Regions from separate parts of the Bradyrhizobium sp. USDA 336 genome, predicted to be linked through region 1. Evidence: riboswitches for the same ligand, from Rfam matches in the RefSeq annotation. Region 1 holds a riboswitch; the other holds the start of a gene.
What was found. Region 1 has a riboswitch for cobalamin ahead of ABIA45_RS13695 (DUF1636 domain-containing protein). Riboswitches for the same ligand answer to the same signal wherever they lie in the genome.
Positions count from the first base shown of each region.

Region 2: another riboswitch for cobalamin. It lies ahead of metE (5-methyltetrahydropteroyltriglutamate--homocysteine S-methyltransferase); the one in region 1 lies ahead of ABIA45_RS13695 (DUF1636 domain-containing protein).

Region 1 is NZ_JBIYDC010000002.1:2,708,423-2,724,078, reverse strand. Features, by position in the region: gene cobU (bifunctional adenosylcobinamide kinase/adenosylcobinamide-phosphate guanylyltransferase) at 1-198, opposite strand, end outside; gene cbiB (adenosylcobinamide-phosphate synthase CbiB) at 319-1,260, shown strand; gene cobD (threonine-phosphate decarboxylase CobD) at 1,272-2,237, shown strand; gene ABIA45_RS13705 (cobyric acid synthase) at 2,226-3,674, opposite strand; gene cobO (cob(I)yrinic acid a,c-diamide adenosyltransferase) at 3,896-4,531, opposite strand; cobalamin riboswitch at 4,572-4,793, shown strand; gene ABIA45_RS13695 (DUF1636 domain-containing protein) at 4,888-5,262, shown strand; gene cobW (cobalamin biosynthesis protein CobW) at 5,259-6,293, shown strand; gene cobN (cobaltochelatase subunit CobN) at 6,293-9,541, shown strand; gene cobG (precorrin-3B synthase) at 9,538-10,701, shown strand; gene ABIA45_RS13675 (precorrin-8X methylmutase) at 10,701-11,330, shown strand; gene ABIA45_RS13670 (precorrin-2 C(20)-methyltransferase) at 11,333-12,064, shown strand; gene cobJ (precorrin-3B C(17)-methyltransferase) at 12,061-12,795, shown strand; gene ABIA45_RS13660 (cobalt-precorrin-6A reductase) at 12,771-13,517, opposite strand; gene cbiE (precorrin-6y C5,15-methyltransferase (decarboxylating) subunit CbiE) at 13,516-14,697, shown strand; gene ABIA45_RS13650 (cobalamin biosynthesis protein) at 14,694-15,062, shown strand; partial or broken gene cobM (precorrin-4 C(11)-methyltransferase) at 15,059-15,656, shown strand, end outside.
Region 2 is NZ_JBIYDC010000002.1:7,877,957-7,893,612, forward strand. Features, by position in the region: gene ABIA45_RS37585 (hypothetical protein) at 146-376, shown strand; gene ABIA45_RS37590 (nodulate formation efficiency C protein) at 1,572-2,276, opposite strand; cobalamin riboswitch at 3,256-3,460, shown strand; gene metE (5-methyltetrahydropteroyltriglutamate--homocysteine S-methyltransferase) at 3,561-5,906, shown strand; gene ABIA45_RS37600 (hypothetical protein) at 6,420-6,980, opposite strand; partial or broken gene ABIA45_RS37605 (IS3 family transposase) at 8,448-8,706, shown strand; gene ABIA45_RS37610 (hypothetical protein) at 8,862-9,152, shown strand; gene ABIA45_RS37615 (hypothetical protein) at 9,211-9,483, shown strand; gene ABIA45_RS37620 (hypothetical protein) at 11,124-11,309, shown strand; gene ABIA45_RS37625 (sulfotransferase) at 12,102-12,743, shown strand; gene ABIA45_RS37630 (NoeE-like protein) at 12,689-13,204, shown strand; gene cysD (sulfate adenylyltransferase subunit CysD) at 13,415-14,371, shown strand; partial or broken gene cysN (sulfate adenylyltransferase subunit CysN) at 14,371-15,656, shown strand, end outside.

The DNA of each region.
Region 1 (15,656 bases):
GAGATCGAGCGGCACCTCGCGCTCGATCCAATCGGTTCCGCGCCGCGCGCGATGCTTCGCGATGCGTTCCTGCATTTCGCCATCGAGCGCCTCGGCGGTCGCGATGTAGACGGGCTGGCCGGCAAAGCTGCGCGCGCGCGCTTCCGCCCGGGTGCTCTTGCCCGATCGCGCCCCACCGGTGATCAAGATGACGGCCATGAAGGTCTCCTGCCGCAGCACTAATCATCAAACGCGGCCAAAGACAAAGCCGAAAACAGGCGGCGAGGGGCTTGCACTCGGCCGCCGTCTTGCGCAACAGGGGCGGGACAGGAGCTAGATGTGGACTTTGCGGGCGCGATGGTGGTGGCGATGGCGGTGGACGCCCTTCTGGGCTGGCCGGCGTGGCTGTTCGCGCGGATCGGGCATCCTGTCACCTGGCTGGGCGGGCTCATTGCGGCCATCGACACCGCCTGGAATCGCGCGTCCGATCCGCCGGCATTGCGTCGAGCGGCCGGCGTCGCCGGCGCGCTTGCGGTGATCGCGCTCTCCGCGGCGCTCGGCTGGGCGCTGCAATCACTGCTTCCTTCGGGCTGGATCCAGATCGTGCTGATTGGCATCCTGGCCTGGCCGCTGGTCGCGCTGCGCTCGCTGCATGATCATGTGGCGGCCGTCGCCATGCCCTTGCTTGCCGGCGACGTCGCCGCCGCGCGCGATGCGGTCTCGCGCATCGTCGGCCGCGATCCCGCAAGCCTCGATGAGGCCGGCATCGCGCGCGCGGCGATCGAGAGCCTTGCCGAGAACGCCTCAGACGGCATCGTCGCGCCGGTGTTCTGGGGCGCGCTGTTCGGCCTGCCCGGTATCCTCGGCTACAAGGCGATCAACACGCTGGACTCCATGATCGGCCATCGCAGCGAACGGCACGAAGCCTTTGGCTGGGCGGCAGCGCGCATCGACGATGTCGCCAATTTCATCCCGGCGCGGCTGACCGGATTCCTGTTCGTGCTGCTGGCACCGCAACGGTCGGAAGCATTGGCCTGCATGACGCGCGATGCACGCCATCATCGCTCGCCCAATGCCGGCTGGCCGGAAGCGGCGATGGCGGGCGGACTCGGTGTGCGGCTCAGCGGTCCCCGCATCTATCACGGCAGCGCGACCGACGAGCCCTGGCTGAACAAAGGCGCGCGCGATCCGCGCGCCGCCGACATCGCGGAGGCGCTGACCGTCTACCGTCGCGCCATGCTGCTGGTCGCAGGCCTGCTTGCGATCCTGGCCTTCGCATGAAACAACGGGGCATGCGCGAGCACGGTGGAAATCTGGACCTGGCCCAGCAGCGTTTTGGCGGACGCGCGGAGGATTGGATCGATCTGTCGACCGGCATCAACCGGCTGCCCTATCCCGTGAGCGAGGTGAGCGCGCGCGCGTGGAGCGCGCTGCCGTCACGTGCCGAGATCGAGGCGCTGCATCAGGCCGCAGGGCACGCGTACCGCACCGGCGCGCCAATCGTTGCGCTTGGCGGTGCGCAGGCTGCGATCCAATTGCTGCCGCAACTCGTGCCGCCCGGTCGCGCGCGTATTTTCGCGCCGACCTACAATGAATATGCCGGCGTGCTGTCTGCCGCAGGCTGGGAGGTGCAGGAAGTCGGAGAGCTTGGCGCGCTGCCGGGCGCGGACCTCGCCATCGTCGTCAATCCCAACAATCCGGATGGCCGGCGTTCTGCGCCACAGGATCTATTGGCGCTGCTGCCGCGCGTCGGCCGTCTCGTCATTGACGAGAGCTTTGCCGACGCCGTTCCGCAGCTGTCGCTTGCGCCGCAGGCGAATCAGGCGGGACTGCTGGTGCTGCGCTCGTTCGGCAAGTTTTACGGGCTTGCCGGCCTGCGGCTCGGATTCGCCATCGGTCATGCCGCCGACATCGGCAGGCTTGCCGCGATGTCCGGTCCATGGCCCGTTTCGGGCGCAGCGATCGAAATCGGCTGCCGTGCCTTGCGCGATGAGGCCTGGGCCGAGGCGGCGTCGGCGCGGCTCGCGCGCGATTGTGCTCGCCTCGACGAGATGGCGTCTTCGCAAGGCTGGCGGCTCATCGGCGGCACACCGCTGTTTCGTCTTTACCAGACGCGTGACGCGCTGGCCGCGCAGGAGAAGCTCGCGCGTGGGCAAATCTGGCCCCGCGTCTTCGCGCAACAGCCGACATGGTTGCGGCTCGGGCTTCCCGGCGGTGAAGCCGAATGGACGCGCCTTGCCGAGGGCCTAGCGCGCTAGCGCGAGCAGGCCTTCGACGTCGAGATGCTCCTCGATGTGATCGGCCAGTGCATTGAGCGCGCTCTCGATCCTGGCGTGATAGGGCTCGTCGCCTGCGGGAATGTCGAGCTCGGCGAGATACGCCTTGCGGAAATCATCCGACGTGAACAGGCCGTGCAGATAGCTGCCCTGCACTCGGCTGTCCCTGGAGATCGCGCCTTCCGCCTCGCCGCTCACCTTCGCAAATGGCCGCGCACGATCGGGGCCTTCGGTGCGGCCGATATGGATCTCATAGGCTTCGATCGGCTGCTCGGTGGTTGCGTGCACGGCCGCAACACGCGTGAGGGTTTTTTGCGGGCTCATCACCGTCTCGACATCGAGAAGCCCGAGGCCCGGCGTGTCGCCGGCGGGGCCCTCGATGCCTTCGGGGTCGGCGACGCTGCGTCCCAGCATCTGATAGCCGCCGCAGAGGCCGAGCACATGGCCGCCCCGGCGGTGGTGCGCGAGCAGGTCGATGTCCCAGCCCTGCGTGCGCAGGAAGGCGAGGTCGCCGCGCGTGGATTTGGAGCCGGGAATGATGACGAGGCGCACGTCGCCCGGGATCGCTTCGCCCGGGCGCACCATCACGAGATCGACGCCTGGCTCGAGCTTGAGCGGATCGAGATCGTCGAAGTTGGCAATCCGCGACAGCGCGAGACAGGCGATCTTGCATCGGCCCGGCTTGCGCGCATCGCGCAGGCCGAGCGCGTCTTCGGCCGGCAGCTCGCCAGCACGCGGAAACCAGGGCAGCACGCCAAACCCGCGCCATGCGGTCTTTTGCTCGATCAGATTGTAGCCGTCGTCGAACAGGGTGGGGTCGCCGCGGAACTTGTTGATGACGAAGCCGGAGATCATCGCGGCATCGTCGGGGTCGATCACCGTCTTGATGCCGACGAGCTGGGCAATGACACCGCCGCGGTCGATGTCGCCGACCAGCACGACCGGCACATTCGCCTTGCGGGCAAAGCCCATATTGGCGATGTCGGACCTGCGCAAATTCACCTCGGCCGGGCTGCCGGCACCTTCGACCAGCACGAGATCGGCGCGCGCCTTCAGGCGCTCGAAACTCTCGAGCACCGCGCCCATCAGCGACGGCTTCATCGCCGCGTAGTCGCGCGCGCGTGCGGTCGCGATGCGCTTGCCGTGAACCACGACTTGCGCGCCGACATCGGTCTCGGGCTTGAGCAGCACCGGGTTCATGTCGGTGTGCGGCTCGACACCGGCGGCGAGCGCCTGCAGCGCTTGGGCGCGGCCGATCTCGCCGCCGTCGACGGTGACCGCGGCGTTGTTCGACATGTTCTGCGGCTTGAACGGCAGCACCCGCAGACCACGGCGCGCAAAGGCGCGCGCAAGGCCGGCGACGATGAGCGACTTGCCCACGTCCGAGCCGGCCCCCTGGATCATCAATGCGCGTGCCATCGATATCTTTTAAAGCGGAATGGGATTGAGTTGAATCAAGCAGCTGCGGGCTCGGTGCACCTCTCCCGCTTGCGGGAGAGGTCGTGCCGAAGGCACGGGTGAGGGTTTTCTCCTCTTGGGGGCTCTCGATTGCGTAGATGCCCTCTCCCCAACCCTCCCCCGCAAGCGGGGGAGGGAGCATACCTCCCTTGGCGCAGCATTAGAATCCAATCTCATCAGCATCAAAACTCGACGCCGGCCTGCGCCTTGATGCCGGAACGGAACGGATGCTTGACCAGCGTCATCTCGGTGACGAGGTCGGCGATCTCGATCAGCTCGTCCTTGGCGTTGCGCCCGGTGAGCACGACATGCGTCATCGCAGGCTTTTGGGTCGTCAGGAACTCGACGACTTCGGCGATATCGAGATAGTCGTAGCGCAGCGCGATGTTGATCTCGTCGAGCACGACCATGCGCAGCCGCTCGTCGAGGATCAGCTCTTTGGCCTTCTCCCAGCCGGCGCGTGCGGCGGCGATGTCGCGGGCGCGGTCCTGCGTCTCCCAGGTGAAGCCTTCGCCCATCGCGTGGAACTGACAGAGGTCGCCGAAATGGCCGGTGAGCAGTCGCCGCTCGCCCGTGTCCCAGGCGCCCTTGATGAATTGCACCACCGCGCAAGGGAAGCCATGCGCGACGCAGCGGACGATCATGCCGAAGGCCGAGGAGGATTTTCCCTTGCCGGCGCCGGTATGGACGATGATCAGGCCCTTTTCGCCGCTCTTGGTCGCCATGATCTTGTCGCGGGCGGCCTTCTTCTTCGCCATTTTCTGGGCATGCCTGATGTCGGTTTCCTCGGCTGTTTGGGTATCCGGTTCAGATGTCATGGGACCCGGTCCTTCGGCTTGACAAGTGGCGGCCACCGGCAAATGGTGGCCCGGCGTTGGTTCCTGTCCTATGACAGGCGAAGAGGGAATGCGATAGGGTCCGAATCGGCAAGATCTGGATCCAAACTGCAGCCGCCCCCGCGACCGTGACCGGAGAGATGCCCGAAGCCACTGATTCCTTTTGGAATCGGGAAGGCGGGGATCGAAGGGCCAAAACCCTGCTCCGCAAGCCGGGAGACCTGCCAGCGCGGACGAGTTTTGGACCGGCGGACGGGGTGTTCCGCGACGGGGAAGCGGGCCTTTCTGGAGAATGGTCCGTGCGCCTCATCGCCTCCCGCTGTTATCTGGAAGAGGCGATGACCGTCACACTTCATGTCTGCATTACCTGCCGCGCCGGCCAGACGCTTGGAGAGGGCGAGACGACGCCCGGCAAGCGCCTGCATGGCGCGATTCTCGAGGCCGGCGTGCCCGAGGGCGTCAGCGTGGTTCCCGTCGAATGCCTGTCGGCCTGCAGCCAGGGCTGCTCGGTCGCGCTCAGCGCGCCCGGCCGCTGGTCCTATGTCTATGGCCGCCTGTCGGAGACGAATGCGCGCGACGTGGTCGCGGGCGCTGCGGCTTATGCCGCCGCGCCTGATGGGATCGTGCCATGGCGCAGCCGTCCCGAGATCTTCCGCAAGCAGTCGCTTGCCCGCATTCCCCCCATTGCCGTCGTGCCGGAGGCCGCCGAATGAACTCGCTCGCAAAAGTCCCCGTCACGGTGGTCACGGGTTTCCTGGGCTCCGGCAAGACGACGCTGATCCAGCATCTGCTCAGCAACGCCGGCGGCAAGAAGCTCGCGGTGCTCGTCAACGAGTTCGGCAGCGAAGGCGTCGACGGCGAGATCCTGAAGTCCTGCGCCGATGCGAACTGCCCGGAGGAGAACATCGTCGAGCTCGCCAATGGCTGCATCTGCTGCACCGTCGCCGACGATTTCATTCCGACCATGGAGCAATTGCTGGCGCGGCCGGTGCGGCCCGATCACATCCTGATCGAGACCTCGGGCCTGGCGCTGCCAAAGCCGCTGCTGAAGGCGTTCGACTGGCCGGAGATCCGCTCGCGCATCACGGTCGACGGCGTGATCGCGCTGGCCGACGCCGAGGCCGTCGCGGCCGGCCGCTTCGCGCCGGATCCGGCTGCGGTGGAAGCGCAGCGCGCGGCGGACGACAATCTCGATCACGAGACGCCGCTGTCGGAAGTGTTCGAGGACCAGATCGCCTGCGCCGACATCGTGCTGCTGACCAAGGCCGACCTTGCGGGCGCCGCAGGCATCGAAGCCGCAAAGGCGGCGATCACCGCCGAGATGCCGCGCCGCGTGCCGATGCTGCCGGTCACCGACGGCGCGATCGATGCGCGCGTCATCCTCGGCCTCGGCGCTGCGGCCGAGAATGATCTCGCCGCGCGGCCCTCGCATCACGACGGCGAGGAAGAGCATGAGCATGATGATTTCGCCTCCGTCGTGATCGACCTTCCGGAGGTGGCGGATATCGAGGAACTGGTTGCCTCCGTCCAGAAGCTGGCGCGCGAGCAGAACGTCCTGCGGGCCAAGGGCTACATCGCGGTCGCGGGCAAGCCGATGCGCCTGTTGCTGCAGGCGGTCGGCGAGCGGGTGCGCCATCAGTTCGACAAGCCATGGGGCGCGGGTCACAGGCAGTCCAAGCTCGTCGTGATCGGCGAGCATGGCGATATCGACGAGGCCGCCATCAAGGCAGGACTTGGTATCTGATGCACGTCGTCTTCCGCGAGAGCCGCGGTCTCGAGGAGACCGCGACGCCAAGAGACATCGGCCAGGACCCGGCCGATCTCGTGGTGCTCTCGTATTCGGATTCCGATTTGGCCGCGTTCGCGGCCGGCTGGCGGCGCGGTCGGGGCAGCCTGCCGTCGCTGCGGCTGGCCAATCTCGCGGAGCTGCGGCATCCGCTGTCGGTCGACACCTACATCGAGCGCACGCTGTCGCAGGCGCGCGGCATATTGGTGCGCCTGATCGGCGGGGAGTCCTATTGGGCGTACGGGCTTGCGGCGCTCCAGCAACTCGCGAAGGATCGCGGCATCGTGCTGGCGGTGCTGCCGGCCGACGGCCGCGACGACACGCGGCTGGACGGGTACTCGACCCTGCCGGTCTCGACGCTGCGTCGGCTCAAGGTGCTCTGCGACACCGGTGGCCCGGTCGCCGCGCAAGCGGCGATCGCGCAGCTCGCGCTGGCCTCAGGCCTCTATGCTGGCCCGGTCATCGGCGAGATGACCGTGCCCGAGATGGGATTCTACGATCCCGCGCGCGGCGTCATTGCCGCGCCGGCGGGCGGCGAGGGCAAGCCGCGCGCACTCGTGACGTTCTATCGCTCCTATCTCACCGCCGCCGATACGGGGCCGGTTGACGCCTTGATTGTCGCGCTGCGCGAGAAGGGATTTGACGCCTACGGCGCGTTCGTCACCTCGCTGAAGGCGCCGGGCGTTGCCGACTGGCTGCGCGCGCATCTGGCGCAACATCCTGCGGCGGCGATCGTCAATGCGACGGCGTTCTCGGCCCTTGGCGACGACGGCACGACGCCATTCGATGCCGCGTCCTGTCCGGTGTTCCAGGTCGCGCTCTCGACGGCGCGGCGCGAGGATTGGGCGGAATCACTGCGTGGCCTGTCGCCCGGCGATCTCGCGATGCATGTGGTGCTGCCGGAGGTCGACGGCCGCCTGTTCGCAGGCGTGGTGAGCTTCAAATCGGCCGGTCAGCGCGATCCGGATTTGCAGTTTGCGCATCTGGCGCACAGGCCGGATGAGGAATGCGTGAAGGCGGTCGCCGCGCGCGTTACGGCCTGGCATCGCCTTGCGCAGAAGCCCGCCGGCGAGAAGCGGCTGACCGTCGTGCTCTCGAACTATCCCGGTCGTCCGCACCAGATCGCGCATGCGGTTGGGCTCGACGCGCTGGCGTCAGTCGAAGCGTTACTGTCCGATCTGGCGGAGGCCGGCTTCGATGTCGCGCCGATCGATGCGCTCGGCGAGACGCTGCTAAGGCAGAGTTTGACCTGGAGTGTTGCCGATTATCGCGCGGGGCTGTCGCGCCTGCCGCAATCCTTGCAGGACGATCTCGCGCGCGCCTGGGGCGCGGTGGAAAACGACCCGAGCTGCCGCGATGGCGCGTTCCACTTCGCCGCGATTCAGTGCGGCCGGTCGGTCATCGCAGTCCAGCCCGAGCGCGGCGATGCGGCCTCGCGCGATGCCGATTATCACGATCTCACCCGCACGCCGCGCCATGCCTATGTCGCATTCTATCTCTGGCTCAGGCAGCAAGGCTGCGATGCTGTCGTGCATATGGGCGCGCACGGCACGCTGGAATGGCTGCCCGGAAAATCCGTGGCGCTGTCCTCGAGCTGCTGGCCGGAAGCGCTGATCGGCGATCTTCCCGTCATCTATCCCTTCATCGTCAACGATCCCGGCGAGGCCGCGCAGGCCAAGCGGCGCATCGGCGCGGTCACCATCGGCCATTTGCCACCGCCGCTTGAGACATCAGCGGTGCCGGAAGGTCTACGTCGGCTGGAACGGTTGCTCGATGAGTATTCGACCGCTGACGGCCTCGATCCCGCCCGTCGCCAACGCCTGATCGCGGCGATCCGTGACGAGGCGCGGGCAGCGGGTCTCGAAGACGATCTCGGCCTCGATGCCTCGGCCGCACCGGCCGAAGCGATCCCGCGGATCGACCGCTTCGTGTGCGATCTCAAGGAGAGCCAGTTCGGCGACGGCCTGCACGTGTTCGGCCGCGGCGCTTGTGCCGATGCGGAACGCGATGCATTGCGTTCCGCGCTCGCTGGCAAACGCGTCGCGCCGGGGCCGTCGGGCTCCCCGTATCGCGGGCGTCAGGACGTGCTGCCGACAGGGCGCAATCTCTTCGCCGTCGACCCGCGCGCGGTGCCGACGCCATCGGCGCATGCCCAAGGCATCAAGCTCGCCGAAGAGCTGCTGCGGCGCCATCTGCAGGATCATGGCGACTGGCCGAGGGGTCTCGTCGTCGATCTCTGGGGGTCGGCGACCATGCGCACCGCAGGCGAAGAGTTTGCGATGGCACTGCATCTGGCCGGCCTTGCGCCGCGCTGGGATCATGCGTCCGGCCGCGTCACCGGTTATGACATCATCGCGCCGGCCGAGCTCGGCCGCCCGCGCATCGACGTCACGCTGCGCGTATCCGGCCTGTTCCGCGACGTCTTCGCAGGTCTGGCGCAATTGTTCGAAGCCGCCGCCGAGGCGCTCGCCGCGCGCGAGGACGAGGGCGATGAGAACCCCTATCGGCATCGTGCGCGCCGCGTGTTCGCGCCGCGGCCCGGACAATACGGCGTCGGCCTGTCGGCGATCCCGGATGCCTTCACGCCGGAGACGCGCGAGGCCGCTGGCGAAGCGTGGCTGTCGGCATCGTCCTGGGCGTTCTCTGCAGATGGCGCGATGCAGCGGGATCGCGCAGGTATCGAACAGCGTCTCGCGTCCGCCGATGCTTTTGTCCACGTCCAGGACTTGCCCGAAACCGATCTGCTGCTCGCCGCCGACTATGCCGCGCATGAGGCAGGCATCGCCGCAGCAGCCGCGCACCTCGGGGCAGGCGCGCCGTCGCTCTATCATCTCGATGCGACACGGCCGGGCGAACCGCATGCGCGCACGCTGACGGAAGAGATATCGCGCGTCGTTCGCGCACGCGCGGCCAATCCGGACTGGATCGCCGGCATGATGCGCCACGGTTTCCGCGGCGCCGCCGAGATCACCGCGACGCTGGAGCACATGGCCGCCTTCGCACATCTCGCCGGCGCCGTGCCGCCGCATCTGTTCGACCTCTATTACGACGCGACACTCGGCAACGACGACGTCCGCGCCTTCATGGCGCGCGAAAATCCGTCCGCACTCGCCGCAATGGAAACCTGCTTCACGCGCCTGCACGAAGCCTCGCTCTGGCGAACCCGCCGCAATTCGATTGCAGCGGCGCTGCGGGAGGCGTCATGAGCACGGCCACGGTTAAGGGATGGTGTCCCGGCGCACTGCGCCCGATGCGATCGGGCGACGGGCTCGTGGTGCGCGTGCGTCCGTTCGGCGGGCGCCTTGAAGCGCCGCAAATCTCCGGGCTTGCGGAACTCGCCGAGCGCTTCGGCAATGGTCTGATCGACGTCACGAGCCGGGCTAACTTGCAGATCAGGGGCGTTCAGGAGGACGGCCATCGGCCGTTGCTCGACGGCCTTGCGCGATTGGCACTGCTCGATCCCGACGCCGACATCGAAGCCAGGCGCAACATCCTGGTGACGCCGTTCTGGAGCAACGGCGACGAAACGCAGTCGCTCACGGCGGAGCTCGAAGAGGCGCTCGCCGATTCCGGCCTTGCCCTTCCCACCAAGTTCGGCTTCGCCATCGATGACGGGCGGTCGCGCGTTCTCGCCGGCGATTCCGCCGACATCCGCATCGAGCGCGACCGCTCGGGCGGTCTCCTGGTGCGGGCGGACGGCGCCAAGCTCGGCCGCTCCGTCGATCGCGGCCAGGCTGTGAGCGCGGCGCTGGCGCTCGCAAGCTGGTTCCTCATCTCCGGCGGTGCGAAAGGCGGGCGTGGGCGCATGGCAGCTCACATCGCATCCGGCGCCGTGTTGCCTCAATCCTTGCGCGGCGAGACCGAGCCTGCGCCGGTGATGGCCGCGGTGCGGCCCGGGCACTATCCGCAAGGCGCAATGGTCGGGGTGGCGTTCGGGCAGATGCTGCACGCGACGCTGCATCAATTCTCTGCTTGCGGCCATGCGCTGCGCATGACGCCCTGGCGGATGGTGCTGAGCGAGGGCAAGCGCGAGATGCCGAGCGGGGCGGGGCTCATCACGAGGCCCCATGATCCGGCGCTGCGCGTCATCGCCTGCAGCGGCGCGCCGCGCTGCCGCGAGGCCCATGCCGATACGCGCGCGCTAGCCGCGGCGCTGGCGCCGCGCATCGCCGCCGACGCGCGGCTCCACGTCTCCGGCTGCGGCAAGGGCTGCGCCCATTCCGGCGCGGCTGCGGTCACGCTGATTGCAACGCGCGCCGGGTTCGATCTCGTCCGCGACGGCTCAACCCGCGACGCGCCGGCCCTGCGTGGGCTGAACGGCGCCGACATCGTCAGCGATCCCTCCATCCTGGTCGGAGGGAACTGATGCCGCACACCTACGAGACCGACGGCGCTGTGATCTACCGGCAATCCTTTGCCACCATCCGGGCCGAGGCCGATCTCGCGCGCTTCACGCCGGACGAGGAGCCGGTGGTGGTGCGGATGATCCATGCCGCCGGCATGGTCGGCCTCGAGGCGCATATCCGCTTCACGCCTGGTATGGCGAAAGCCGCGCGGGCGGCCTTGCAGAAGGGCGCGCCGATCCTGTGCGACGCGCGCATGGTCTCCGAAGGCATTACGCGCGCAAGACTTCCCGCCGCCAATGCCGTGATCTGCACGCTCGGCGATCCCGCCGTGCCCGCGTTGGCGCAGTCCATGCGCAACACGCGCTCGGCCGCTGCGCTGGAGCTGTGGCGGCCGCATCTTGATGGCGCGATCGTCGCGATCGGCAATGCACCGACCGCGCTGTTTCATCTGCTCAACATGCTGGAGGATCGCGACTGTCCGCGGCCGGCTGCGATCATCGGCTGTCCCGTCGGCTTCGTCGGCGCGGCCGAATCCAAGGCCGCGCTGATGGCCGATCCGCCGGCACCGGCGCTCACCGTTGAAGGCCGCCTCGGCGGCTCCGCCATCACGGTTGCTGCCGTGAACGCGCTGGCAAGCCGGAGCGAATAGAAATGGGACGCATCATCTGCTGCGGTCTCGGCCCCGGCGATCCTGATCTGATGAGCGTGCGTGCCGATCGTACGGTGCGGGGCGCTAGCCACGTCGCCTATTTTCGCAAGAAGGGCAGGCCCGGCCAGGCGCGCCGCATCGTCGAGGGCATGCTGGCTGCGGGCGTTACCGAATATCCAATGGAATATCCGGTTACGACCGAGATTGCTTTCGACAGCCCCGAATACGTGCAACTGCTCGCAGATTTCTATGACGAATGGGCCGAGCGCCTGGCGCGGCTTTCGCGCGTCGTCGACGTCGTCGTGCTCTGCGAGGGCGATCCCTATTTCTACGGCTCCTTCATGCATCTGCACACGCGCCTGCAAGGCCGCGTCGAGATCGAGGTGATCGCCGGCATTCCCGGCATGGTCGGCTGCTGGAACGGCGTCGGGCAGCCGATCGCGCTCGGCGACGACGTGACGACGGTGCTGATGGGGACGCTCCCCGAGGCCGAGCTCGAACGCCGCATGCGCGATTCCGATGCGCTGGTCGTCATGAAGACCGGCCGCAATCTGGCAAAGGTGCGCCGCGCGCTTCGCTGCGCCGGGCGGCTCGACGATGCCTGGCTGGTCGAGCGCGGCACCATGCCGGGCGAGCGCGTGGTGCGGCTCGCCGAGATCGACGCGGCCGACTGCCCCTACTTCGCGATCGTGCTCGTGCACGGCAAGGGCCGGCATCTGGACGCCGCCGAATGACGGGCACCCTGACCATCGCGGGCCTCGGGCCGGGCAGCGACGCGCTGGTGACGCCGGAGGTCACGGCGGCGCTTGCGACGGCGACCGATATTCTGGGCTATGCGCCTTATGTCGCACGCGTGCCGCCGCGGCCTGGGCTCACCCTGCATCCCTCCGACAATCGCGAAGAGCTGCAACGTGCGAGCGAGGCCCTGCGGCTTGCCGCCGACGGCGGCCAGGTCGTCGTCATCTCTTCCGGCGATCCCGGCGTGTTCGCGATGGCGTCCGCCGTGTTCGAGGCCCTCGAACAGGCGCCGCAATGGCGGGAGCTGCCGATCCGCGTGCTGCCCGGCGTCACCGCGATGCTGGCGGCCGCCGCGCGTGCCGGCGCGCCGCTCGGACATGATTTCTGCGCGATCAACCTCTCCGACAATCTCAAGCCGTGGACCGTGATCGAGAAACGCCTGCGCCTCGCGGCGGAAGCCGATTTTGCCATCGCGATGTACAACCCGCGCTCGGCCAGCCGCCCGGAAGGATTCGGCCGTGCGCTGGCGCTGCTTCGCGAGGCCGGCTGCGGCGAGCGTCTCATGATCTTCGCGCGCGCGATCAGCGCGGCTGATGAAAAGATCGAGATCGTGACTCTGAGCCAGGCGACGCCCGAGATGGCCGACATGCGCACGCTTGTCATCCTCGGCAATTCGCAGACACGCCGCGTCGGCCGCTGGGTCTATGCGCCGAGGCGGGTAGAATGACCGAGCCATTGCATCACGTCAGTGACGCGCTCGACCCGCCGGCGCTCCGGCAGCTCTGGTCGCGAGATCATGATTACGGGAAGGCCGAGCCTGCGGGCCGCGTCGATCTTGGCGCGTGCGCCGTCGCCGCCGGAATTGCGGGCAACGATCCAGGAGATGCCGCGCGTGCGCAGCATCTCGAGCTCACTGTCGAAGGTGAAGGGGCCGCGCGACACGATCACATCGGCCGCGAAGGGCAGCGGCGCCTCGGGCGGATCGACGAAGCGCAGCGTGTAGGCGTGCTGCGGCTTCGTCGCGAACGGCGCGATGTGCTGGCGGCCGATGGCGAGGAACACGTTTGCCGGAGCGTCCGGCAGTGCGGCGACCGCAGCGTTGACATCCACCACCTCCAGCCAGGTGTCGGCGGCCGCCTTGATCCAGGGCGCGCGTTCCAGCGCAAGCAACGGCGTGCCCGTCTGCGCGCACGCCTCGACGGCGTTGCGGCTCATTTCCGCGGCGAAGGGATGTGTCGCATCGATCACATGAGTTATGCCTTCGCGGCGGATGTAGTCGGTCAGCCCGCTCACGCCGCCAAACCCGCCGATGCGGGTCGGCAGCGGCTGATCGGCCGGCGCGCGGGTGCGGCCGCCATAGGAATAGACGGCGTCGATGCCGGCGCGCGCGATCTCCGCGGCGAGCAGGCTCGCATCGGCCGTTCCGCCCAGAATGAGGGCGCGAATCATGTCTGATCCCTGGCTGACCATCATCGGTATCGGCGAAGATGGCCTTGCTGGGCTGTCGGAGGCAAGCCGAAAGGCGCTTGCCAGGGCCGAAACCGTGTTCGGCGGCGAGCGTCATCTTGCGCTTGCCGAAATTGGCAGCCGCGGCCGTCCGTGGCCGGTGCCGTTCGATGCGAATGTCGTGCTGAGCTGCCGCGGTCGGCCGACGGTGGTGCTCGCCTCCGGCGATCCGTTCTGGCATGGCGCCGGCGCAAGCCTCGCCGAGAAGCTCGGCAGCGACGAGTGGATCGCGCATCCGTCACCGTCGACGTTCTCGCTTGCGGCCGCGCGGCTGGGCTGGCGACTGGAGTCGACCATTTGCCTCGGCCTGCACGCTGTATCATTCGAACGTCTCGCTCCGCACCTGGTGCGCGCCGCGCGCATCATTTGCCTCGTGCGCGATGGCAAAGCCGCCGGCGATCTTGCGAAATGGCTGACGGAACGCGGCTGGGGCGCTTCCGCATTTTGGACTCTCGCCGCGCTCGGCGGGCCGCGCGAAGCTGTCCAGCAGTATTGCGCAATGGACTTTGCTGATGATCGCGCTGCCAATCTGGTTGCGGTAGCGGTGGAGGCGAGGGGCGCACAGGGCATTCCGCGCAGCTCGGGCCTGCCAGACGACCTCTTCGTCCATGACGGCCAGATCACCAAGCGGCCGGTCCGCGCACTGGCGCTCTCCGCGCTGGCGCCGCGTCCGGGGGAGCGGCTGTGGGACATCGGCGCCGGATCGGGATCGATCTCTGTGGAGTGGGCGCTGTGCGGCGGGACGGCTACCGCAATCGAGGCGCGCGAGGATCGCGTCGCGAACATTCGCAAGAATGCGGCCGCCTTCGGTCTGACGCATCGGATCACAGTCGTCACGGGCAGGGCACCGGAAGCTCTTGCCGGGTTGGAAGCGCCGGATGCCGTCTTCATTGGCGGTGGTCTCGACGAAGTGTTATTTGATGCGATCTGGACGCGGCTCTCGCCGGGTACGCGGCTCGTGGCGCATGCTGTGACGCTGGAGACGGAAGCTCTGCTCGGCGAGCTGCATCAGCGTCACGGCGGCGAACTGATGCGGGCCGAAATTTCGCATGCCGTCCCGCTCGGCCGCTATCGGTCGTGGGAGGCGGCACGCCCCGTGGTGCAGTGGAGTGTGGTGCGATGAAGGTCGCCGGTTTAGGCTTCAAGCGCGACGTGACGCTGACTTCGCTGCGCGAAGCGCTGCTGGCTGCGGGCGGTGCGGAAGGGCTTGCGGCGATGGCAACTGTCAGCGACAAGGCCGACACCGAGGCGCTGAAGCAACTCGCTCGTGAATGCGGCGTGCCGATCAGGGCTGTTCCGGTCGCGACACTGGCCGGCATCGACACGCCCACGCAATCGAAGCTCGTCGCGGAGAAATTCGGCACCGGATCTGTGGCCGAGGCTGCAGCGCTCGTGGTCGCCGGTCCGCACGCGCGGTTGATTGCAACACGGGTCGTCTCGCAGGATCGCAGTGCGACCGCGGCGATCGCCGAAGGAGACGGCGTATGACGGTGCATTTCATCGGCGCCGGGCCGGGCGCGCCCGATCTGCTGACGTTGCGGGGCCGCGACCTGATCGCGGCCTGTCCAGTCTGTCTCTATGCCGGCTCGCTGGTGCTGGAGGGCGTGCTGGCGCATTGCCCGCCCGGCGCGCGCATCGTCAATACCGCGCCCATGTCGCTCGACGAGATCATCGCCGAGATCGCAGCCGCGCATGCGGCAGGCCTGGATGTCGCGCGGCTGCATTCCGGCGATCTCTCAATCTGGTCGGCGATGGGCGAGCAGCTCCGCCGTTTGCGGGCGCTGGGGATTCCCTACTCGGTGACACCCGGCGTTCCCTCGTTCTCGGCTGCCGCGGCCGCGCTCGAGGCTGAGCTGACGCTGCCCGGTCTTGCTCAGACGGTCGTGCTGACGCGCACGCCGGGCCGGGCCAGCGCGATGCCCGGGGGCGAGAAGCTCGCTGCGTTCGCTGCGACCGGCGCGGTGCTCGCGATCCACCCTGTCGATCCATCTGCTCGACCAGGTCGTCGCCGAGCTGACGCCGTATTACGGCGCGAATTGCCCGGTCGCGATCGTCTGGCGCGCGAGCTGGCCGGAGCAGCGC
Region 2 (15,656 bases), 5.2 Mb from region 1:
AAGGAGGAGATCCTCCGCGTGGCGCCGAACTCGCGATGCTGGACAAACCCGATCCTCGGAATGCTGTGCTCCTCCTTGCAAAAAGTGAGCGACTATGAAGCGTCGGCGCTTGCGGCTGAGTCAGGCGTTGAGGAGCGACCTTGCCATGGTTGGTGATGACTTCCATCGGCAAACCGGACAGTTCCGACGAGGGCGAGGAAATTCGCCCCAAAGTCTTGTCACGAAAAAGATGTTCAAAAAGGATCTGGTCTGGCTCGCTCTGACCGGGTTAGACAAAGACGCGATGGAGTTCAGCCTCAACGCTCGCCGCGTAAATGAAGCGTTCTTGTTCGAGCAAACCGCGCAAATCCGTTCCTTGTTACGCCAGACGAGATGATCGTTGATACCAATCGCATTATGGCATTTGGCTCCTCCGCGCGGCACCATCGTCGTTGGTGCTACTGCCCAGACGTGTGTACAAGAATTGAACTGTTTATGGCTCAGGCGGCGCTACGGGCCGCCGCTCTTTGGTAGTGACGGTTCCCCGCGATCTCAAGTGGCTTACCCAGGAACGCTGGCATCAGCGCCCGTTTTCTCCAGGAATTGGAAAGGCTGCGATATCGAGCCGCGGGCTTTGCCGTGGATGCACCGGGCGTGGGCAAGCTGCCGACGTGTTCGGACAATCGCGAGTGCCATCCTGATGCAATTCAGTGTGAGGTTTCAGTCCACAATACGTGTTTGCCCATCGCGCACTCGGGGCGAATAGCTCTGGTGCGGTTTAGCCGACTCAAGCTACACATCGTTCCTTAGCACCTCACTACATAATGGGAATGAGATGGTCGCAGTCGTTCGGGAAGTACCGCTCTCATCTTACGCGCTTGAAGTAGATGGCCAACTCAGAGCCGAATTCGCGACCAAAGACGGTGCCACGGCAGGTCGAGCAGAATTAAAGAAGCGGTTTCCGATGCTTGAAATCCGGGTCTATGACGTGCAGACGAATGAATGCGAGGAAATCTAGGGCCGAATCAGTTCGGCGCTCAACGTTCTTGCGTACAGCTCCGGAGCTTCCCGCCCTGCGCACTCGGAAATGGGCAAGCGCTCAGCGGGTATGCCGGGGTTGCTACCAGTTTAACTTCCTCGCCCGTTTCGTCTCAGCATAGGTCCCTAGTGCCGGGTCAAAGTCGCTTGGCTCACGCTCCTGCGTATGCCGCAGTCACACGATGCGCGGCGCGCACGCCGAGTCGGCTTGGGCCGGAGGCATCTACAAGCTCTCTACTGAAGAATGCATGAGAGCTGGTTCCCCCCCAGCAACTTGGCGTGCTCTCACTGGGTGGAGTGCAGGCGGCAAACCACATCTCACAAACTAGTACGCGCCGCTAAGCTCGACACGTGGTGGAAGAACGCAATTGTGCTGCTCGACCTTCCTTACGGCGGGCCGAACTGCTGCGAGAAAGGCAGCGGGACTGTTGCGGAGCCGTAAACAACGCAACTGCAGAGCGCGTATGTCTTGCAGTTGGTACGAGGCGTTCGACCGTACGGCAGCTGCGGTGCGATGTTGCCCTGCGCGACCGTCTGCTAAGGCCTTCGCTCTCCTAGTCTTCCTCTTCCTTTGGCTCGGTCCGTTGGAACCAGGAGCCCGGAGGAAATTTCGCGATGCGCTTGGCAAAAGAGGATTGTGGCTCCCAATCTTGGCCTTCGCTCTTCTCGAAGGTGATGACCCCGTTGTGTGTAAAATAACGTGGTCCTTGGATATCGCAATTCACCAAGAGCAGAATGCGCCATAGATCGCCTTTCTCGTTCGGCTTGTCATTCTGCTTGGGTAAGTAGTCGACCCCAACAGGTTCAATGATAGTGCATCGGCCCTGCCGCAGAAGATCGCCGAGCCGGCCTTGCGGCGTAGTCACAAAGTTGAAGTTACTTGGATCATGCAGAAAGCTAAGATTTGCGTCCCTTTCACCATCTGCGACTTCTTTGGCGATCAGCGAGAGCGCTAGGGCACGCCAGCCCAATTCCATCGGCTTCGCATAGGTTGACGCAAGCTCAATCGTACCGTCGAGCGCGACTTTCCAGGTGATAGCGTACTGCTCGTCTGATTTGTTGTCTCGGTGCCTGGTCCACGAAACGAAAACATGGTCGTTTTCGCCAAGTTCAGCGACCCCCCACATCTGAGGGACGAACTGTGCCACCTTCGAGACATTGGAGATGATTTGTTCTATCGTCTCACCATCTTGCGCTCGCCACGTTGACTTGAGTCTTTCGACAAGTGGGTTGTCGCTGGCGCGAATAGTGTTACTCATGGCAGCCGGCCAGGCTAGGCAGATTAGAAGTCCGCCCATGCGAAGCCATAGCGCGGGTCTTCCCGACATTCTCTTCATAACCCTCGGCCTATCACGTTTCATCCGTACATCTTTCAAGGCGGGCAACCTTGAACCTGCTATGAGCGAGCGCAAGAAGTTTACGGAGACGCGACGGGGCACCCGCGGCTGTCCCGCGCGGGCAGGCGCTCCCCTCTATGTCACGCGCCGCTAACTTCCATAGCCAGCGACAGCGTCAATTGGCTGAGCTGGACATCCCCAGCAGAAGAGACTGGGCATGTCGAGGGGCTTGCATTCTTCGTGCCAGGCAGCAGGCGGAGATTTGCACGGGTTTTATGTCCCTATTGTCGACTTTCCGACCTGCGCACGTTTCGATGTTTCCATTCAGTGTATCGGCGTAGTTTGTGCATCCTTGTCCCGCACAGATAGTTTGCGGAAGAGGTGAGCGCCTCGATGCCAAGTGCCTGATGAGATTCGACGGTGTGTTTGCCGTCATTGAACCGGGTGGTTCGCTAAAGTTGCCGTCGGCGTTCGGCCTACATGATGGCTGGCGATACGAAGCCGAGAAGGTCTGGCTGGCACGAAAATCAACCTGCTCGCCGCGTATGTTGCTAGATTGCGCCTCCTGCCTTGACGTGTTCAATGGGGATCCTCTAGTCGAGAAAATAGCTGGCCAGCGGATGTGCTGGGCGAACCGCTGGAAATCGGAAGCCGCATCGAATGCATTCTGCTCGAAACGGCGGTAATCGCCGCTACGCGGGCTGGTTTTGTCCCTTCATTGATGGGGCGGGCGGCGTCGCCTCAAGGCAGCTCCGAGTCGCACTCCGACATCTGACAAGGACATCTCTGATTGCGACAGCTCTGTTTAGAGAATCATAGAGATGGACGGTCATTCGCCTAGTAGATGTCGCAGATAGCGTGGCACATAATCTGAGAGGTTGACGGAAGAGTCCTCCTGCCGATAATCCAAGCTCGTCGAGGTTCTCCGAATCCCACTTGATCCGGAGCTAAGAGGGAAGCCGGTCCAAATGCCGGCGCTGCCCCCGCAACTGTGAGCGGCGAGCTACTGTCCAACGATGTCACTGAAGCCCGCACGGCTTTGGGAAGGCCGGACAGCAGCGATGAGCCAGCGAGCCAGGAGACCTGCCCCGACGATAGATTGGTCCACGGGCGGGGTGTCTCGGTGGTGCGCCAAGCAGCCGTCGCGCGCGCGACTTCCTCTGCCTGCGTCCGCCATGGCCTCTGTCCCCAACAGGGGTTAACACTATGTCTCTTCTCTCTCTTCCGGTTGCTACGCTCGGTACGCCACGCATCGGTCCAAGGCGTGAGCTCAAATTCGCTCTTGAAAGCTACTGGGCCGGAAAGATCAGCGAACAGCAGTTGCTCGAGGACGCATCCGGCCTGCGCGCAGCGAACTGGGCTCGTCAGAAGTCTCTCGGCGTCACGGTCATTCCGTCGAATGACTTCTCGCTGTATGATCAGGTGCTCGATACAAGTGTCATGGTTGGCGCTATCCCGGAGATCTACGCCTCGAAAGGAGAATCCGTTTCCCTCAAGACGTACTTCGCCATGGCTCGCGGATCACAATGCGACGATCAGGATGCGAGTTGCGGTCTGGGCCCGCGGGGGTCTGGCGCACCCGCGCAGGAAATGACTAAGTGGTTTGATACCAACTACCACTACATGGTTCCCGAGTTTTACAAGGGACAGGGGTTCAGACTTTGCTCTCGCAAACCCATTGAAGAGTATGTGGAAGCAAAGGCTCTAGGCTTTCAAACCCGCCCTGTCCTGATCGGGCCCGTCACATTCCTAAATCTCGGTAAGAGTGCCGATAGCGCGTTCCAGCCCCTCTCCCTACTGGATGATTTGATACCGGTCTATATCGACGTTCTGCATGAATTGGCCGAACGAGGGGCAAGTTGGGTTCAGTTTGACGAGCCCTGCCTGGTCCTTGATCTGGACGAAGCGGTGCGAAAATCATTGCTACATGCCTATAACCGGTTCGCAAAGGAGGGACCGGCTATCAAGATCATGGTTGCCAGCTATTTCGGCGAGCTAGGCGACAATCTGGATACCGCATTGAGCCTCCCGGTTTCCGGTCTGCACTTTGATCTGGTTCGAGCGCCAGAGTTGTTGGATAAGATCGTCGCTGTCGGCCGAAGTGATCTCGTCATGTCGCTCGGGGTCATCGACGGCCGGAATGTATGGCGGTCGAACTTGTCGTCCCTTCGTCAGCGGCTGGAGCCCGCGATTGCGAAGCTCGGCAAGCACCGTGTACAGCTCGCTCCATCCTGCTCGCTGCTTCACGTGCCGGTCGATGTTGAACTCGAGACCGGGCTCACGTCCGACGTCAAGAGCTGGCTTGCTTTCTCTGTTCAGAAGATGCGTGAGCTTGCGATCCTGGCGCGAGCACTCGCTGGCGACCAAAATGTTGGGCTCGCTCTTGCCGATTCGGAATGCGCTGCGACTGCCCGCCGGACTTCGCCGAAGATCCATGATGCCAATGTCGCTACCCGGATGAGGGCGATCGACCAGACGATGCGCAGGCGCGCAAGCCCATTTGCCCGTCGTTCCGAGATCCAAAGGGCACGCTTTGGACTACCAGCGTTTCCCACCACGACAATCGGATCGTTTCCGCAGACCAGAGAGGTTCGAAATGCTCGTGCGGCGCATGCGCTAGGCGCGATGAGCGACGAACAATACGACAGGTTCATCAAGGAGGAGATAGCCCGCGCCGTACATTGGCAGGAGGACATTGGTCTTGACGTCCTCGTGCACGGAGAATTTGAGCGCAATGACATGGTGCAGTACTTTGGCGAGCAACTCGGCGGCTTCCTATTTACCAGGAAGGGATGGGTACAGTCTTATGGTTCGCGCTGCGTCAGGCCCCCGATCCTGTTTGGCGATGTAGTGCGGTCGAAGCCGATCACTGTGGACTGGTGGCGCTATGCGCAATCACTAACTAGCAAGCCAATGAAGGCCATGTTGACCGGACCGGTGACGATCCTGAACTGGTCGTTTGTTCGCGATGATATTCCTAGAAGCGAGGTCTGCCGTCAGCTTGCGCTCGCGATCCGCGACGAAGTCCGCGATCTCGAGAATGCCGGTGCGGCCATGATCCAGATCGACGAAGCGGCACTCCGCGAAGGATTGCCCTTGCGCCGATCGGAGTGGAAGGCATATCTCGATTGGGCCGGAGATTGCTTCCGCATTTGCTCATCGGGCGTTGCCGATCAAACGCAAATTCATACACATATGTGCTACTCAGAGTTTAACGACATCATCGGTGCGATCGCTGCAATGGATGCGGATGTCATTTCGATCGAAACGTCGCGATCGAAAATGGAGCTACTGGACGCATTCAGCAAGTACGAATATCCAAATCAAATCGGACCGGGCGTGTACGACATCCACTCTCCACGCGTTCCCGAGGTGGGCGAAATGCAGGAGCTGATGGTGCTGGCTCGGACGCGTTTGCAGGAAGCGCAGCTCTGGGTCAATCCGGACTGCGGCCTAAAAACGCGCAACTGGGAGGAGGTTCGGCCTGCGCTAACCAACATGGTCGCTGCCGCCCGCGAACTGCGTGCAGCATCCGATCCGCAAAACCATTGATCCCGCGCTCGGGTCTGTTCTCGACCAAGCGAAATCGCTTGTGGTCATTTGCGCTCTCCACAATCTCGAGCAAGCCTTGGGGCCAACCAAAATGCCTGGCCCCAGTTGGTGGTCCGAAGGACGTGCACCCGGTGGAACGACGCTGACGCGTCGCGCTACTTGGCCGGGAGAGAATAGCCGACGGTTTATCAAGGCGAGAACATTCGCCGAAAATATGGACTCATATCGACACATTTATCGTGGCCAACTATGACGTGGTAAGCGATCGTTTGGTATGAGAGTCAAAATCTACACAGGGGTGTGTCGCTCGCGAGTACATTGGGAACGGTTGCGACAGCAATGCGAGGAGTGATGCCGGACGGTCACCGCAAGCCCCCACCACAATCGGTCCGCTCGGACATGTTTCCCGTCAGGCGCTCTCATTCAGGAAACTCTAGATAGTTTCCGACGAGAGGACGCCGAACCCAGTTCCTGCCTCAACTCACGCCAATCTATTGTGCAGGATGGCCGCCGCTATCCGAGCCAGATACGCCAATGCGTCGGCTGCACGGCGACGTGCTCTCCGGTATTCGCGTTGATCCATCCGCCGAACACCCGGCGACAAGGAAAGACCACCCGGTGAATTGAATTGCCCTCGATCACGGCAATCTCCAGATCCTGATCGAAGGGCGGCATGATTTCGAGCCGCTCCCAGATCGAATCGCCATTAGATCCTGGACGAAGTTCATCGCTGCGAGCTGACAAATTTAGACAACCTTGTGAACATTGCGAACATCGCTTGGTTTCCGCGCGAACAGGCTCTGCCCGATTAGACCGGACGGCGCGCGGTATCGATGGCGTGAGCCGCGGCAGAGGGCTATCGGCCGTCGCATCGTTGGTACGGAACACGGTCCGCTCGCGAACCGAAATATTTAGATTTCCGCCGGGAAACAAGGCCTGAGCTTCAGTCGAATCGATCTGGGTCAGCTCAAGACCTCGGCTGTTGGTATTTGTAACTGTTCTGCACGAACTAAACCGGTCTGCAGCTCCAGCAATCCGGCCCGCGGCGGGGTAGATGGTCCGGCTTTCCGTCATGTCACATCTCTTGTTGGTGACACATCTCCGTGTTCTGCAGCGTCATGGCGTGGGTGTGCGGGCGACCTCAGCCGCGCTCTCGCGCGCGTACCACGCGCTCCAGCGAGCGCGCGAAGACGCCGGATTCGGTTGACACCATTAGAATGAACGTAGCTTCGCTCGGAGCCCATAATCGGGCCTGTCCGCAGGTCGATAAAGTAGACGCCATCGCAAGCGGCGCAACTTATCATGTGCAGGTCATCGACCCGCGGCTCGGCTGCGTCCGGAAGGAGTCCTAAAAAGTGATCGCTGGTACCCGGACATGAAAGCATCATGGGCTCAAGTCGTTCTTTCCGCCATGCGTATGACCTTACTAGAAGATGACTGCTATCAGGACGGAGCCGCCGCAGCATTGATGCGGGTCAAAAGGCCAGTCCATCCGGAGTGGTTGAGCTCGAGCGGCAGCTACGTGCCACAGACGCCCGCGTTGGCAGTCGACATGTCCGAACTCGGGAGTCCGCCAGGGCCTCGCACTCTCTGCAAGACGCCAGCGTGTTGATTTGAGGCGCAACTCACGCTCCAAGGGCTACGGCAGCATTTTTCCTCATTGCTCCGTGCACGCGGATGGTCAAACGATTGTTCGCCTTTCATTGTCGGTAGCCTTGCCGGGGCTGATCCCACCCTTAGGGTTTGGCACTGAAGTCCGGACCTGGGCTCGTGGAAACGTGGGCTGCGACAAGCCTTATGATCGGCTTTGCTGTGGCGGCGGCTGGTGGACTGTCGGATGCAAGATCGGGGTTCCTTGCCTGATTGCTGCACGATCGCCTGCGCGTATAGTGCCTCGCCGCCGCATATGGAAAATCTGCACGCGCGCGCCTGCAATGCTAGTGCATGTTGCCCTCGATCGTCTCTGCGAGACAATCCTCGATCAAACACTTGATTTTCCCGGTCGTCGGCATGAGGCTCCTGAGAGGCGCTGCCCCTCGGCTCAAAGCGTCGTGCGATAAGGCAGGTAGGACAGACAGGCCATCCCTGTTCTTCGCGACAATAAGCGGCTCGCGCCGCGCTGTTACATCTGGATCTATCTTCGGACGAGCGGACAGACCTCTTGGGGTGCTGCTTGAGGCAGATCAAGTACTCTCGGTGCGAATGGCAGAATAGTAGATAAGCGAACCACGGGAAGAGAGGGGCATGCCTTCATTTAATGTTCGGTTTATTAAGACCGTTTGTGACGATACTGGCGGCGAGCATCGTGCGTGCCAGGCAGCATTCAAGGTCGATGCCGCCTCCCTGAGTGCTGCTGCTCAGCAGGCGGAGACTGATTTTTGCAAGCAAAAGAGTGTCCGCGATTGGACAATCTTCGCCGATGTGTTGGAGCTTCGAACCTCACCTGCATTAGCTAATCCATCCAATCAGCCTTTCGAGGATCCCCAAGGACGAGCTTCTCATGAGCAAGCAAGGGTTTCGCCCTTCCTGAGATTTCCACGGAAGCGGGACATCTTCACCGACCAAGGCTCGTAGTTCACGGGCGCGACGTTCACCAGCGTGCTCGCCAGTCATGGCATCCCCCTTGCTTGCCCGGCGCGACAACGAATTCGTCGAGCATGCCTATGAGACTGTGTCCGACGCCCGCGTCTCGGGCGGACGATACCTCGCCTTCTACAATGGCCGGCGTCCGCCTTCGAGCCTTGGCGGCGGCGCTCCGGATCAAGCTTACTTCCGGCCGCTGCCATTCCGTGCGGTAGCCTTACTATGGCAGACGCTCCACTTACACAATCGGCACAGATCGGCAGTCGGTCTGTGGAATCCTGAAGGCACGGCCAATACCGGTAAGCGTGACCTTAAATTCGTACGACGAGGGGTCGAGAGTGAAGGAAGTCGTGGTGGGTACGGCCACCAATCATGCGGCTCACGATCGCGAACTCTCTTGCGATCTATTCTCTTATATCAATCTTAAGCTTCGCTGGGAGTGGTATTGTCCGCGTTCTCTCGTCGGCGGCAGCAGGTACGCAAGCTGGCGCACGGGTCCGCCACCGAATCCAGGACCGCTATCTCGACGAACTGAATGAGGACGTCGAAGGAATTGTGAACCCGTTGCGGGAGCTTAACGTGAAGGTGCATCGACCGATGACCCTTTGCTCGTGCGGTCTTGAAAAGGTGGCTGATTATTTGCCGGAAGCAATGCGCAAGTGATAGTCGCGCCCGAACCACTCAAAAATGGTTCCCAGCTTACGACGATGACGATCTGCCGTTGTCCAGTCTTTCCATAGATATCAACGTCCTTTCGGTCCCTCCTGACGTCGTTTTAGTCAACGACGCCTGCCCCGAACTGGCCCGGATCCTTGAACACAGTCGCTTTCCGGTCATACCGGCTCGGCACCGCCATAGGTGGATCTTTATTTGCTTTACTCTCGACACGGTCCGCGAAGACGGGACGGAGGATTTCTTCAACTATACCGGCGATAAACGTAATCGTCTGCTTCCCGAGGCGGCGCCTCGTAAAGCCATTGCTTGGGAAGCCTGATAGCTGGCGAGGGTGTGCTCGCTAGGACTGGTCAAGGTTATGCTGCATCAACTAGTTGCCAGAACCAAAAAACTGTAGCGTAGGTTCCGCAAAGCCGCAAAGTAGCTGAGTCAATTAGATGTACTCTCGCCACGTTTCAGGCCGACGATCGGCGAGTGCGCCTGTCAGCGGACCCTAAGTTGGGACGTGAACACGCTCACATCTTGCGCCACCATCGTGCCCGTGACGGTCTTGACGTATCAGGACGGGAGCTTTCGAATGTCATTTGATCGTCCAGTGACTTTAAGGGAGACTGTTGCTTCGATGTCACCAAACCGATGAACGGCCGGTCTACGCTCGTGCGACAAAAGACACCACATGTTCGATATCTATTTGAACCAAAGACACGATCTTTTGGTCATTCCGACAGGCTTTGGGATCCCCGCGGGATTGGACGGCAATTGGAAGAGAAAGAAGCGGGCGGTTCGTTCCGTGAGCGACGTCATTCGTCAAGATGTACAACAGCGTGGTTACCACCGACGTCGTTTGATCTCGTACCGGTCCAAGGCGACACTTGAGACCTCGTCACACTCCTAGTCAACGCAGCTATCTAATGCTGAACCGTTCTTCGGAAACTTCGGGCAGGATGTGGCCGATGCCGTCGAAAGCGGTGCTTACCGCGGCGACAGCAGGCGGGTGTCGCGCATTGGGCTTAAGGAGGAAGCTTTCTTTTGAAGGCGGGGCGCGCCTCTGGAGCTTACCGCAAAATAGGCGTTGTCGGGCTTTTCCTTGGGTCAAGGGCGTGTGCGTGAGTTTTCAGCTGTCTACCTCAAGATGCTGCCGGCCAGCCGCACGGTCGGGCAAGCATCGAAGTCGTTAAGCAGCATTGGCTATCTGTATAGCAGCGGCCCGGAGTGGCCAGCTCGTATGAAGCGCACCGCAGCCGCGCGCCCCAACTCGGCATTTTCGGCCAAAGCTGATGCGGGAGGCCGGGTGCTGGATCCTCACCGAGGAGGGAAGGGAATATTTTGAGACGCTCGAACACTTAGATCGGTGTGCTATGCAGGCGTAGGTTGGGCGACAAATCGCGCAACAGCCTAAAGCTGAGCAACCGCCCCTTTGACTTCGCAGGTGGGAACGAACGCGGGCAGAAAGCGCCCCACGGCAAGCGATTGAGCCCACGTAAACCGCTGCCGGCGTGACGGTCAGCCGATCACCCCCTTGCTGATGGTGATGTACTCAACTACACCTCGAAGTTCACATTTGGAAACAGTGGCGTTGTAATGGGTATTGCGAAGTTGTTCAACGCGGCTAGGGATATTGGCTTGATTTAACCTGAGGGATGGAGAATCTGGCCTCTTCATGCACATCAGCGTGGTCGAGACGACGGTCGGCTAAACTGATCTCGGGGTTGGCTTACTCATTCCAGAGAGTGTCAGTTGCTTAGCTGCGAATAGAAGGGCGTTGATTGGAACGTTCTCAGAGCGCGAGGTGTATATGAAGTTTACAGTTCCACAGCTGTACTAGCCCAGACGTCTCGCGTTTGGAAGGCATGACCAAGTTATACGCTGGCGCCACTTCTATCATATTGTCTGTTTTTTGCGGTCGTCGTGCCGTGAAAACTATGCTACAAGCCGCTCCTCTCAAAAGGAGCATTCATCGTGAAGAAAGCAACCAAGAAACGCGTTAAGCGGCGCGAATGGACGAGGGCAGATATCAAGGAGCTCAAAGTCCATTCGAAGGCCCGAACCCCGGTCATAAAAATAGCAAAGATGACCAAACGCAGCGTCGGTGCGCTCCGCCAGAAGGCCTTGCATCTTGGAATCGGGCTCGGACACCAACGGTAGTTTTGAGCAGCGCTGGTACTGGCGCGATAGGGCGGCTCGCTGGGCCGCCCTCAGTACCCATAGAAATTTTGTCGGAAATTAGCTTTACGGATCCGCGCTGAGAGAGTGTTTGGATCCTGGTTCACTGTCGCGGTGGGAGCTCCAGCATCCTCTCATTATTGACGGACTATCTTAGACGTGGTCTCAACGGTTGTGACCAATCGGCAGTGAAGACATTACCTTGGTGATGGCCCAATCAAGGATCTCCCACATGAACGGCCGATCCAGTGTGTTGGCCGACCAACGGCGGTGCTCACTGGAAGTAGCGTCTGGATCGCTACCGCGCTGAGAAGATTGCTGCATCCTGCCATGTGTGATGTCCGCGTTATAGTCTGCTTCTTTGCAGCACTCCGCTCATATGCCTAAATTGTTTGTGTATGCCGAGCCTCAGCAACGTGCATGTCGCAGTTACCTCTTCAATGCCCCAGCGCATGATGTGCCGCGCGCGGTCTTTGGCAAACGTCCGTATAGTTCTTTTCAACCTTGCCATATTTGCAGTCAATCTTCGTGCAATTGAGCTGTTGCTTGATTCTGTTTTATCGGTCGAGCAATCGGGGAAGCGATTGCAGTTATCGTTCTGTGATCCCGCCCGATCGGACTGAACGGGTCTCAAGTCATGAGTGGCAGACAAAATTCTTGTCCTTTCGACTCCTTGTACGCAAGCGGTTGCCCCCATGTGATCCGGCGGCCGGCTTTGTTTCGCCCAATCGAGCTAGCGCCGACAGATGGCGCTTGCCAAGCACGAGTGTCTGAATGATGAGCGGACGTTTTGGTCGTTCACCTGAGGTGTGCTTTCTCCTTGGTCTTCCACGATCCGGGACCACACTCCTGGCACATTTGCTGCAGCTCCATCCAGACATTGTGGCTCCGCCCGAACCCTGGTTAATGCTGGCGCTTGAAGCAATTGGCAAGCTGGATCGGCGTCATCCGGCCGGCAGCTCTCTAATTGAGGCCGCCACCTCCGAATTCCTGGGACGGATAGATCGCACGATCGTTAGCCGCGCTTTTGCAGATGCAGCATACGATCAGTATCTGGCAAAAGCGGGTAAGCGCATCATCATAGATAAGACACCACGCTATTGGACGGCACTTGAATTTGTTGAATCCGTCTATCCGGAATCGCCACACATCCTTCTGATGCGCAATCCCTACGCCATCGCCGCTTCACTGAAATCGACGTGGGGCATCCCACTGCGGGCAGAAAGCGCGCAGCCGGTGAGCGTATCCAGTCTCGCTGACCTCATGCTTCGACTGCCCGATGGCATAATATCTTCACTGGCCGATTTGGTTTTGGTCTTCCTAGGCTCGCCGCGCAACGTATTCGCCCGCAGACTCATTTGGTGCAATACGAACTGCTCGTGGCGCACCCGGACGAGGAAATCCAGCGTCTACTGACAGCGCTCGGCTGTGATCCAGGAGGCGTCGCATCGGCGAGCATGGGACGAGTAGATTATCTTCAGTCCAGCAGCTTTGGAGACCGAAAAATCCTGGAACGAAACACCATCGACGAAAGCTCTGTCAAATCATGGCAATCTCAATTGAGCGTCGAAGAGATGCAAACCGTGACCGATCTGGTCGGTGCCGAGCTTTTGGTGGAACTCGGATATGAGCAGGAACTGCTGCATGCCCAGAAAGCCGGAGTTCTGGACAGGGGACGGGAAGTAACCGAACTCTATCGTCGGATATTCCGAATCTGGTGGGATTTGCGAAGTGCCAAGGCGGGAGGACTGTCCGGCTTATCTCACGCTGGAGAGTCGGCCCACACTACTTGGAACATTTCGGAGAACCGGGACGTAGCTATCGAGATGTTGCGAGGCGAGGTCGCGCGGCTTGAGCAGATCCTCGGGAGCTCCTAAGGACTCTGAATGCTTGTGATCAAGCCACGCTGGTTGATTTAGCCAACTTAACCGGCACGCTGATCTCCGATCAGGTGTGCCGCACGCCGGCCGTACGAGCGGCAGAATGCGATATGCTGCCGCGTCCGAAGTGTGCTGTCGAACGGGTCTTGGCCTCATTGACGAGCCGTGCGCCTTGGCCGGCCATTTCTGCCGCGGATATTCCCCGCTCTGGGCTGGAGCCATAGAGCGGCGAAGAACAGAGATCCTGCACCGAAAACAAGATATATGCTGCCAAAACATCTGCACCGTCTCGAAGCTGAATCGATAGAAATCATGCGTGATGTGGTCGCCGAGTTCAAAAGGCCCGTCATGCTTTACTCCATCGGAAAAGATTCAAGCGTTTTGCTACACCTTGCGATCAAGGCGTTCTATCCGGCAAAAATACCTTTCCCCCTGCTTCACGTCGATACGACCTGGAAGTTCCGCGAGATGATCAGCTTCCGAGACGCGACAGCCAGGCGGCTCGGCCTCGACCTGATTGTCCATGTCAACAAGGACGGCAGCGCGCGTGGGATCAATCCGATCGATTCCGGCTCCGCGCTACATACCCAGGTGATGAAAACGGACGCGCTGAAACAGGCGCTCGACCTCCACGGATTTGATGCCGCCTTTGGCGGAGCCCGGCGCGATGAGGAAAGGAGTCGCGCGAAAGAACGGATACTCTCCTTCCGTTCGGCTGGACATGTATGGGACCCCCGTAACCAACGGCCGGAGCTCTGGAGCCTGTTCAATACACGGATTCGCCAGGGCGAAACCATGCGCGTGTTTGCGATGTCAAACTGGACCGAGCTCGAGGTGTGGGAATACATCATGATCGAGAAAATTCCGGTCGTTCCGCTCTACTTCGCAAAACGAAGACCGATAGTTCATCGAAATGGTGCGATGATCATGGTTGACGACGAGCGATTGCCGCTTAACTGCGACGAGACGCCGGAAATGCGGATGATCCGCTTTCGCACCCTTGGATGTTATCCCTTGAGCGGGGCTATCGAATCCGATGCGACGACGATCGAAGGTATCGTCGCAGAAATGCAGACCGCGACCGTGTCGGAGCGCCAGGGGCGCCTAATTGACACCGATGAAGCCGCTTCAATGGAGAAGAAGAAGCGGGAAGGCTACTTTTGATGTTTACAGAGCCGACAACGGAACCGGTTCCGGCCCGGACGAAGGATCAGCTACGATTCATCACATGTGGCTCGGTGGACGACGGTAAATCGACGCTGATCGGCCGATTACTGCACGACAGCAAGATGATCTACCACGATCAGATCACGGCGCTGGAACGCGACAGCATCAAGTACGGTAGCACCGGGGATAACATCGACTTCGCGCTGCTTGTGGACGGCCTCGAGGCCGAACGGGAGCAGGGCATTACGATCGATGTTGCCTACCGCTTCTTCACTACGCCGCGGCGCTCCTTCATGGTGGCCGATACTCCCGGCCATGAGCAGTATACCCGCAATATGGCTACCGGCGCCTCGCAAGCCCAGCTCGCCATTATCCTGATCGATGCCCGCAAAGGCGTGATGGTTCAGACGCGCCGCCACTCCTTTATCTGTGCGCTGCTCGGTATTCGTCATATCGTGCTGGCAGTGAACAAGATCGATCTTGTCGCATACGACAAGGAGTGCTTCGATCGGATCGCGTGCGACTATATGGCCTTCGCCGCCGGTCTCGGCTTCACCTCGATCGTTCCGATCCCGATCTCGGCGCGATACGGCGACAACGTCGTAGACCGCTCCGCGCGTGCCAACTGGTATCGTGGTCCCTGCCTGCTTGAATATTTGGAGAGCATTGACATCCAGTCCGGCACCGCAAGCCAGGCTTTCCGCTTTCCGGTACAATGGGGTGAACCGGCCAAATCCGGATTTTCGGGGCTATGCCGGGACGGTGGTTTCGGGGAGGATCTCGGCGGGGGATGAGATCATTGTCGCCACGTCGGGACGGACCACGCGCATCAAGCGGATCGTGACCCACGGTGGCGACCTTGTCGGCGCCGAAGCCGGGGATGCGGTGACCATTACACTGGAAGACGAAATTGATATCGGCCGCGGCGACATTCTGTCCCGACCGGACGATCAACCGAAGGTCGCCGACCAATTCGCTGCTTATGTGATTTGGATGGACGAGGAGCCGCTCGCTCCCGGACGCAATTACATCCTGCGGATCGGATCGCAGACGATTTCCGGCAGCATTACCGAAATTCGGCATCGGATCGACGTCAACACTTGTGCGCATCTGGCCGCCGGGATGGTTTCGTTGAACGAGATCGCCTTCTGTAATGTTGCGACCACAATGCCCGCAGTATTCGATGCTTATGACGTCAATCGGAAGACCGGATCATTCATCGTCATCGATCGTTACACCAATCGTACGGCGGGGGCCGGCATGATTGCCGTTCCGCTACGGC